Linked DNA regions of Rhodopseudomonas sp. BAL398. The protein of the gene in region 2 interacts with the protein of the main gene of each other region in a pairwise test. Links are inferred from orthologs where the notes say so. Each region holds a gene or a part of one and is shown on either strand. Other genes may lie near its edges.

Region 1 (3,664 bases), 500 kb from region 2 along the record:
CCAGCACTGCGAGATCATCTGGGCGGCGAAGTCGTAGTCGCCGACCTTGCCGGCCGCGTAATCGTAGACGCCGGTGCCGCCGAGCGCCGGGTTCACCAGGATGCCGGTGCCCAGCGCGCCGATGATGCCGCCGATGCCGTGAACGCCGAACACGTCGAGCGAGTCGTCATAGCCCAGCGCGTTCTTGATCACGGTGCAGAAGAACAGGCAGACCCCGCCGGCCACGATGCCGAGCACGATAGCCCCCATCGGACCGGAGAAGCCGCAAGCCGGGGTCACCGCGACCAGGCCCGCCACCGCGCCCGACAGCGCGCCGAGCAGTGAGGGATGGCCCTTGATCATCCACTCCGCGAACATCCAGGCCAGGGCCGCCGCGGCGGTGGCCAGGAAGGAGTTGGTCATGGCGAGGGCGGCGCCGCCGGAGGCTTCCAGATTGGAGCCGGCGTTGAAGCCGAACCAGCCGACCCACAGCAGCGAGGCGCCGATCATCGTCATGGTCAGCGAGTGCGGAGCCATCAGCTCCTTGCCATAGCCGGTGCGCTTGCCGATCAGCAGGGCGCCGACCAGGCCGGCGACGCCGGCATTGATGTGCACCACGGTGCCGCCTGCGAAGTCGAGCGCGCCCTTCTTGAACAGGAAGCCGGCATCGGCGTTGACGGCGTCGAGCGCGGTCTGCGCGGTCGCCTTGGTGGCGTCGTCGGTGGCCGCGGCAAGCGCCTTGGCGGCGGCGTCGATCGCATCCGGGCCAGCCCAGTACCAGACCATATGCGCCATCGGCAGGTAGATCAGGGTGATCCACAGCGGGATGAACAGCGCGACGGCCGCAAAGCGGGTGCGTTCAGCGAAGGCTCCGACGATCAGCGCGGGGGTGATGGCGCAGAACGTCATCTGGAAGCAGACGAAGATCAGCTCGGTGATATTGGCGCCGACCGTGAAGCTGCCGCCCATCGAATCGGTGGTGATGCCGGACAGGAAGGCCTTGGAGAAGCCGCCGATGAATTCCGAACCGCCGGTGAAGGCGAGGCTGTAGCCGTACAAGGCCCAGATGATGATGGCGACGCAGACCGTGTAGAACACCTGCGCCAGCACCGAGAGCATGTTCTTGGAACGAACCAGACCGCCATAGAACAGCGCAAGGCCGGGAATCGTCATCAACAACACCAGCACCGTGGCGGTCATCATCCAGGCGTTGTCGCCCTTGTTGACCGTTGGCGCGGCGGAGGCGGCAGTCGCGGCGAACATGCCGACTGCGAGTGCAGCCAGTCCCGCGCCGTAGGGACGTTTAAACGTCATCTTGTTTACTCCTGATTGAATAAGGGTGAGCGCGAGATCAGAGGGCCGCGGCATCGGCTTCGCCGGTGCGGATCCGAACAGCATGGTCGAGGCCGAGGACGAAGATCTTGCCGTCGCCGATCTGGCCGGTCTTGGCCGCCGTGGTGATGGCCTCGATGGTCTTGTCGACCTGGTCGGAGGCGATTGCGACTTCGATCTTGATCTTGGGCAGGAAGCTCACCGCGTATTCGGCGCCGCGATAGATTTCCGTATGGCCCTTCTGCCGGCCATATCCCTTGACTTCGGTCACCGTCAAACCGTGAACGCCGATGGCGGTCAAGGCGTCACGGACTTCTTCGAGTTTGAATGGCTTGATGATCGCCATAACAATTTTCATGGGTCATATCCCCGCTTGGGCCCGGCCGATACAGGACCGGGCACGATCTCGACTGAGGTTCACCACGCGGAGAAGTTCACTACGCGGGCACAGCCAATCCAGATAGAATCAAATGCCGTGCCAGATCGAAGGAACTGCCTAACAGTATATAAATGCGATGCTTTTCGGCGTGACCGCAGCGCAGCACCGGTCGCCCAAAAGGTCACCGCCCATTTCTTAATCAGACATGGGCAAAAAGCGCGCATGACAGAGTCCCGACATAATCGTGCTTACGCCACAGGCAGGATGGCGGTACCATAGTAGGTGGCTGGTCTATTGCAGGGCTTCGCCATGCTGGGAAATGTCGAGACCTTCGATCTCATGCGCGCGGGAGACGCGCAGCGGCACGAACACACCCACCAGCTTGAGCAGACCGTAAGTGGCGGCTCCCGACCACAGCAAGGTGACGGCGACGCCGCCGAGCTGGATCACCAGCTGCCACGGATTGCCCTCGATCAGGCCGGAGGTTCCGCCGATCGCCGCGGTGGCGAACACGCCGGCCAGCACGGTCCCGGTCAACCCGCCGATGCCGTGAACGCCGAACACGTCGAGCGAATCGTCATAGTTGAAGCGGTGCTTCAGCCAGGTGCAGGCCCAGTAGCAGACCAGCCCGGCAATCACCCCGATCACCAGCCCATGCCAGGGTTCGACATAGCCGGAGGCCGGCGTGATGGTGCCGAGCCCGGCGACCGCACCGGAAATCATGCCCAGCACCGAGGGCTTGCGCCGCGTCAGCCATTCGATTCCGCCCCAGGTCAGCGCGCCCGCGCAGGCCGCCAGATGGGTCGAGGTAATCGCCATCACGGCGCGGGAATTGGCGGCCAGCGCCGAGCCGCCATTGAAGCCGAACCAGCCAACCCAGAGCAGGCCGGTGCCGATCACCGCCAGCGACAGGTCGAACGGCGACAGGTTGTCGGCGCCGTAACCATGGCGGCGGCCGAGCACCATGGCGCCGACCAGCCCGCCGGTGCCGGCGGACAGATGCACCACCAAGCCGCCGGCGAAATCCAGCACGCCGGCGCGCGCCAGGAAGCCGCCGCCCCAGACCCAATGCGCCAGCGGCACATAGACCACCACGAACCAGAGAATCGAAAACAGCAGATAGGCCGAAAACCGCATCCGGTCGGCGACCGAACCGGCGACCAGCGCCACGGTGATGACCGCGAAGGTCATCTCGTACAGCATGAACAGCGCTTCCGGGATGGTCCTGGCCAGCGGATTGACCCCGTCCATGGTCATGCCGGCGAGGAACACGCGGTCCAGCGATCCGATCCAGGCGCCGTCGCCGACAAAGGCCAGCGAATAGCCGAACGCCACCCACAGGACGGAGATGATCGCCACCGCGGCCAGGCTCTGCGCCATGGTGGCGAGCACGTTCTTCTTGCGCACCATCCCGGAATAAAACAGCGCCAGCCCGGGAATGGTCATCATCAGCACGAAGGCGCTGGCGACCATCATCCAGGCGGTGTCGGCGGCGCTGATGGTGCCGCTCAGGGCCTGGGCCTGCGCCGGCGTCGCCAGCAGCCCGGCGACCAGCGCAACAACAGCGGCCAGCGCGGTGCTGGCTGCACAATATCGACCCGTCATGATGCCCCCGGATATCGGATGGCGCAGCGCTACCCGGCGCCGTCGCCCCATTGCAATGGTTTGGCGTCGGCGCTCACAGCGCCTCGGCGTCGGTCTCGCCGGTGCGGATCCGCAGCGCGTGCATGATCGGGGTGACGAAGATCTTGCCGTCGCCGATCTGGCCGGTGCGGGCGCTCTTGGTGATGACCTCGACCGCCTTGTCGACCAGGCCGGAGGCCACCGCGATCTCGATCCGCAGTTTGGGCAGGAAATTCACGATATATTCGGCACCGCGATAGATCTCGGTGTGGCCCTTCTGGCGGCCATAGCCCTTGACCTCGGTGACGGTCATGCCGTGCACGCCGATGTCGGTGAGCGCGGTGCGCACCT
Region 2 (5,365 bases):
TTGGCCTTGCCGAGCTTGACCGTGGCGGTGGCGACCTTGGGGAAAGTGTCCGTGGTCATGATCGCCTTGGCGGCATCCATCCAGCCGTCCGGCGCCGCATTGTCCGACAGCTTGCCGAGCACGCCGTCGAATTTGGTTGCATCCAGCGGCTCGCCGATCACCCCGGTCGAGGCCAGAAAGATCTCGTCCGGTTTGCAGCCGACCACTTTGGCGGCGATGTCGCCGGTGAGCTTGGTCGAGACCTTGCCGTTCTTACCGGTGAAGGCGTTGGCATTGCCGGAATTCACCACCAGCGCCCGGGCGGTGCCGCCCTTCAGCTTGGCGCGACACCATTCGACCGGCGCCGACGGGCATTTCGACTTGGTGAACACCCCGGCGACCGTGGTGCCCTGGTCGAGCGCCACCAGCAGCACGTCGGTACGGCCCTTGTAGCGAATGCCGGCGGCGGCGGTGGCGAGCCTGACGCCGGCGATCGCCGGCATCTGCGGAACATTGATGGGCGCGAGCGGGGAGACGGCGGTGGACATTGGCGGCCTTCGGATTTCCAGCTCCCGCCGATGGCGGGAGAACCCGCACCCTCTCCCACACCGCGCCGCGGAAGAAAAGTGGAGAATGCCCGCCGGCGCGCGCCTAGACCCGCTGCATCGACACCGACAGCTTCGGGCCGTTCTTGATGGTCTGATACACCACGCAATAGCGCTCGGTGAGTTTCAGCAGCAGATCGAGCCGATCTTGCGGCGCGTCGGTACCGACCTCGAAACGCAGCCGGATCTCGGCGAAGCCGACCGGCACCTCCTTGTCGATACCGAGGGTGCCGCGGAAATCCAGATCGCCCTCGGCGATGACATTGCCGACGCTGAGCGGCAGCTCGATCGCGGTGGCCACCGATTTCAACGTCACCCCGGCGCAGGCCACCAGCGCCTCGAGCAACATGTCGCCGGAACACAGCTCCAGCCCGGAGCCGCCGGTCGCGGGATGCAGCCCCGCCATCGCCAGCGCCCGGCCGGTTTCGAGCTTGCAGGCGATACCGTCGGCGTCGATCGCGCCTTTGGCGGTCAAGGTGATCAAGGCCGCCTGCGGGTCCGATTTGAACCGCTCCTTGATCGGGGCTTGGGTTGCGCGAAGCGTGGCTGCATCCATGAGGCTCTCCCGGTTTTGCTAGCGTGTCTACGGAGCGGACAGCATGGATGTTACCAACCGACCGCGCCGCCGTTATGTGGGGTCGTGCGGCGGCCTTGCCACGGCCTGCCATTCTCAGCAAAACAAAACATTTTCAAGAGCTTAACCTCACTTACGTGAGGCAGGCCAGGTCTCCCCAAGCCGGCCACAACGCGGTCAAAATGAGGTAACGGTAAATTCGGCATTGAGTCACCCTCGCAATCCCCTGCCGATAATGGTCCGTGACAGCGCGGGCGCCGTCCGATATCCGGATAGTTGATGGATACAATCGTGAACCCTGCCCGCCCAACTGTCGACGATCGCTTCGAGACCTCCCGGATCACCGGCGAGATCGACGCGCTGGCCGTCCAACATGCCGGGCACGAGGACCTGTTCCGCTCCGCCCTCGCCCAGCTGATGAAGGCCGAGTTGGCGAAGGCACGCGACGCCGCCCAGGCGCTGCTGCTGAGCGATCGGCACGGGCGCCGCTGCGCCGAGCGGCTGTGCTTCGTCCAGGACGAGATCATCCGCATGCTGTTTGCGGCGGCCAACCGCCATCTTTATCCGTCGCCGACCCCCTCCAGCGCCGAACGCATGGCGGTGGTCGCCACCGGAGGCTATGGCCGCGGCCTGATGGCGCCGGAATCCGACATCGATCTGCTGTTCATCCTGCCCTACAAGCAGACCGCCTGGGGCGAGCAGATCGCCGAGGTGATCCTGTATTGCCTGTGGGACATCGGCCTCAAGGTCGGACACGCCACCCGCTCGGTCGACGAATCGATCCGCCAGGCCCGTGGCGACATGACGATCCGCACCGCCATCCTCGAAACCAGATTCCTGACCGGCGACAAGGCGTTGTACCAGGAACTGGTGGACCGCTTCGACAAGGAAGTGGTCGAGGGCACCGCGGCCGAATTCGTCACCGCCAAGCTCGCCGAGCGCGAGGAGCGCCACCGCCGCGCCGGGCAATCGCGCTATCTGGTCGAGCCCAATGTCAAGGACGGCAAGGGCGGGCTGCGCGATCTGCACACGCTGTTCTGGATTGCCAAATACGTCTACCAGGTCCGCGAGATCGCCGAACTGGTCAAGCGCGGCGTGTTCGACGCACATGAATACCGCACGTTCCGGCGCTGCTCCGATTTCCTCTGGTCGGTGCGCTGCAACCTTCACTTCGTCGCCGGCCGCCCCGAGGAGCGGCTGTCGTTCGACCTGCAGCGCGAGATCGCGGTCCGGCTCGGCTACACCTCGCATCCCGGGATGCAGGACGTCGAGCGCTTCATGAAGCATTACTTCCTGATCGCCAAGGATGTCGGCGACCTCACGGCGATCCTGTGCGCCAAGCTGGAGGATCAGCAAGCCAAGCCGGCGCCCGCGCTGACCCGGATGATGGCGCGGCTGCTACCCAGCACGCCGGGGCGACGAGTCCCGGACAGCGACGACTTCGTCATCGACAACAACCGCATCAATCTGGCCGCGCCGGACGTGTTCAAACACGATCCGGTCAATCTGATCCGGCTATTCCGGCTCGCCCAGAAGAACGATCTGGCATTTCACCCCGACGCGATGCGCGCGGTGACGCGGTCGTTGCGGCTGATCAACGCCCAGCTGCGCGACAATCCGGAAGCCAACCGGCTGTTTATCGAGATCCTGACCTCCGACAACGCCGAGGTGGTGCTACGGCGCATGAACGAGACCGGCGTGCTCGGCCATTTCATCCGCGCCTTCGGCCGCATCGTCTCGATGATGCAGTTCAACATGTATCATCACTACACCGTCGACGAGCACCTGCTGCGCTGCGTCGGCAACCTCCAGGAGATCGAACGCGGCGGCAATGACGAATTCATCGTCGCCTCCGATCTGATGCGCAAGATCCGCCCCGAGCATCGCCGGGTGATCTATGTCGCGGTGCTGTTGCACGACATCGCCAAGGGGCAGCCGGAAGATCACTCGATCGCCGGCGCCAAGGTGGCGCGGCGGCTGTGCCCGCGACTGGGCTTCAACGCCGCCGATACCGAACTGATCGCCTGGCTGATCGACAAGCACCTGGTGATGTCGTCGGTGGCGCAGTCGCGCGACCTGTCGGACCGCAAGACCATCGAGAATTTCGCCGCGGTGGTGGAATCGGTCGAGCAGATGAAGCTGTTGACCATCCTGACCACCGCCGACATTCGCGGCGTCGGCCCCGGGGTGTGGAACGGCTGGAAGGCGCAGCTGTTGCGCACGCTGTATTACGAAACCGAGCCGGCGCTGACCGGCGGTTTCTCCGAGGTCAACCGCGCGCAGCGGATCAGCTCGGCGCAGGCCGAATTCCGCGCCGCCTTCCGCGAATGGCCGGAGGCCGAACTCGACGCCTATGTGGCGCGGCATTATTCGGCCTATTGGCTCAAGGTCGAGCTGGCCCGCAAGATCCGCCACGCCAAATTCCTGCGCGCCTCCGAACAGGCCGGTCACAAGCTCGCGATCAATGTCGGCTTCGACGAGGCCCGCGGCGTCACCGAACTGACGATTCTCGCGGTTGACCATCCTTGGCTGCTGTCGATCATCGCCGGCGCCTGCGCCTCCGCCGGCGCCAACATCGTCGACGCCCAGATTTACACCACCACCGACGGCCGCGCGCTCGACACCGTGGCGATCACCCGCGAATATGACCGCGACGAGGATGAGGGGCGCCGCGCCACCCGGATCGGCGAGACCATCGAGGACCTGCTGGAAGGCAAATTGCGGCTGCCCGAGGTGGTGGCGCGCCGCGCCGCCAAACGCGGCAAGCTGAAGCCCTTCGTGGTCGAACCCGAGGTGATCATCAACAATCAGTGGTCGGACCGCTACACCGTGATCGAGGTCACCGGGCTGGACCGCACCGGCCTGCTCTACCAGCTGACCACCGCGATCTCGAAGCTCAATCTCAATATCGCCTCGGCGCATGTCGCCACCTTCGGCGAGCGGGCTCGCGACGTGTTCTACGTCACCGACCTGCTCGGCGCGCAGATCACCGCGCCGACCCGCCAGGCCGCGATCAAGCGCGCGCTGGTGCACCTGCTGGCCAATGGCGACGCCGAAGAGAACACCGCGGCGTAAGGGAGCGCCACGACCGGATCGAGTTGACGGCGCACCCATCCGCCCGGGCGCCGGGGCAATTGCCGCTGTTGTGGCCGACTGGCGTCTCGATAGACAGGAACCTAACACGACGTCTGGCGGTTCTGACCGTCGAGGCGACCCATATTTCCGCCAATCACTCTCACGTGAGTTCAGACCATGATCAAAGCCCGCCCGCTCATCATTCGCACCGTCGCCGTCATCGGCCTCATCGCGGTCCCCGTGCTCTCGGTCGTGGCGATGTCGCCGCGCGACAATAATGCGGGGCCGGACCTCGACCTGATCGCCGGCGTCATCCAGCTCGTCCATCGCGCCTATGTGCACCCGGTGAGTTCGGACGAACTCACCAAGGACGCCCTCAAGGGCATGCTCAACCGGCTCGATCCGCATTCCGACTACATGGACGAGAACGAATTCAAGATGATGGAGACCGACATGTCCGGCCAGTTCGGCGGGCTCGGCATGCAGATCTCCGCGCAGGGCGGAATTCCCACCATCGTCTCGCCGATCGACGGCACCCCGGCGGCGCGGGCCGGGCTTGAACCCGGCGACGCTATCATCAAGGCGGGCGATGCCAGCACCCAGGGCATGAACCTGCGCAAAGTCGTCGAGTTGCTGCGCGGCGAGCCCGGAACCAAAGTGACGATCACCATCCTGCGCGGCAAGCAGGAGCCGTTCGACGTCACGCTCACGCGCGAAATCATCCGCGTCGCCTCGGTCAAGTCGCAGCTCGAGCCGAACGGCGTCGGCTATATCCGCATCAGCCAGTTCGGCGGCGATACCGCCGAAGGGTTCAAGACCGCCATCACCAAACTGAAGGAAGAAGCCAAGGCAGGCGACAAGGGTGGTGTGAAGGGACTGGTGATCGACCTGCGCAACGATCCGGGCGGGTTGTTGAACGCGGCCATCGCGGTCTCCAGCGATCTGCTCGATGGCGGCCCGGTGGTCAGCATCCACGGACGACAGGCGGATGACGAACACGTCTTCAAGGCGCCGGCCAAGGGTGACATGCTGCCCGGCGTTCCGGTCGTGGTCCTGATCAACGGCGCATCGGCATCGGCCTCCGAGATCGTCGCCGGTGCCCTGCAGGATCGTCACCGGGCCACGGTGATGG

The links. Proteins that work in one complex are often made in the same cells at the same time.
Region 1: the proteins of RBJ75_RS22405 (region 2) and RBJ75_RS20080 interact in binary tests that used the Escherichia coli proteins (3 or more experiments, as listed by UniProt). The link is inferred for Rhodopseudomonas sp. BAL398 from one-to-one orthologs.

The regions. Positions count from the first base shown.
Region 1 is NZ_CP133111.1:4,252,429-4,256,092, reverse strand. The notes cover bases 1-2,677. They hold RBJ75_RS20080 (P-II family nitrogen regulator), read right to left. Parts: upstream 1,670-2,677; coding sequence 1,331-1,669; downstream 1-1,330. Other genes in these bases: RBJ75_RS20075 (ammonium transporter), read right to left, coding at 1,982-2,677; RBJ75_RS20085 (ammonium transporter), read right to left, coding at 1-1,293. Outside these bases: more of RBJ75_RS20075, read right to left, coding at 2,678-3,295; RBJ75_RS20070 (P-II family nitrogen regulator), read right to left, coding at 3,369-3,664. UniProt on the Escherichia coli protein: Involved in the regulation of nitrogen metabolism. Regulates the activity of its targets by protein-protein interaction in response to the nitrogen status of the cell.
Region 2 is NZ_CP133111.1:4,756,173-4,761,537, reverse strand. The notes cover bases 1,044-4,433. They hold RBJ75_RS22405 ([protein-PII] uridylyltransferase), read left to right. Parts: upstream 1,044-1,437; coding sequence 1,438-4,233; downstream 4,234-4,433. Other genes in these bases: RBJ75_RS22400 (S41 family peptidase), read left to right, coding at 4,411-4,433; RBJ75_RS22410 (OsmC family protein), read right to left, coding at 1,044-1,140. Outside these bases: bifunctional glutamate N-acetyltransferase/amino-acid acetyltransferase ArgJ, read right to left, coding at 1-527; more of RBJ75_RS22410, read right to left, coding at 631-1,043; more of RBJ75_RS22400, read left to right, coding at 4,434-5,365.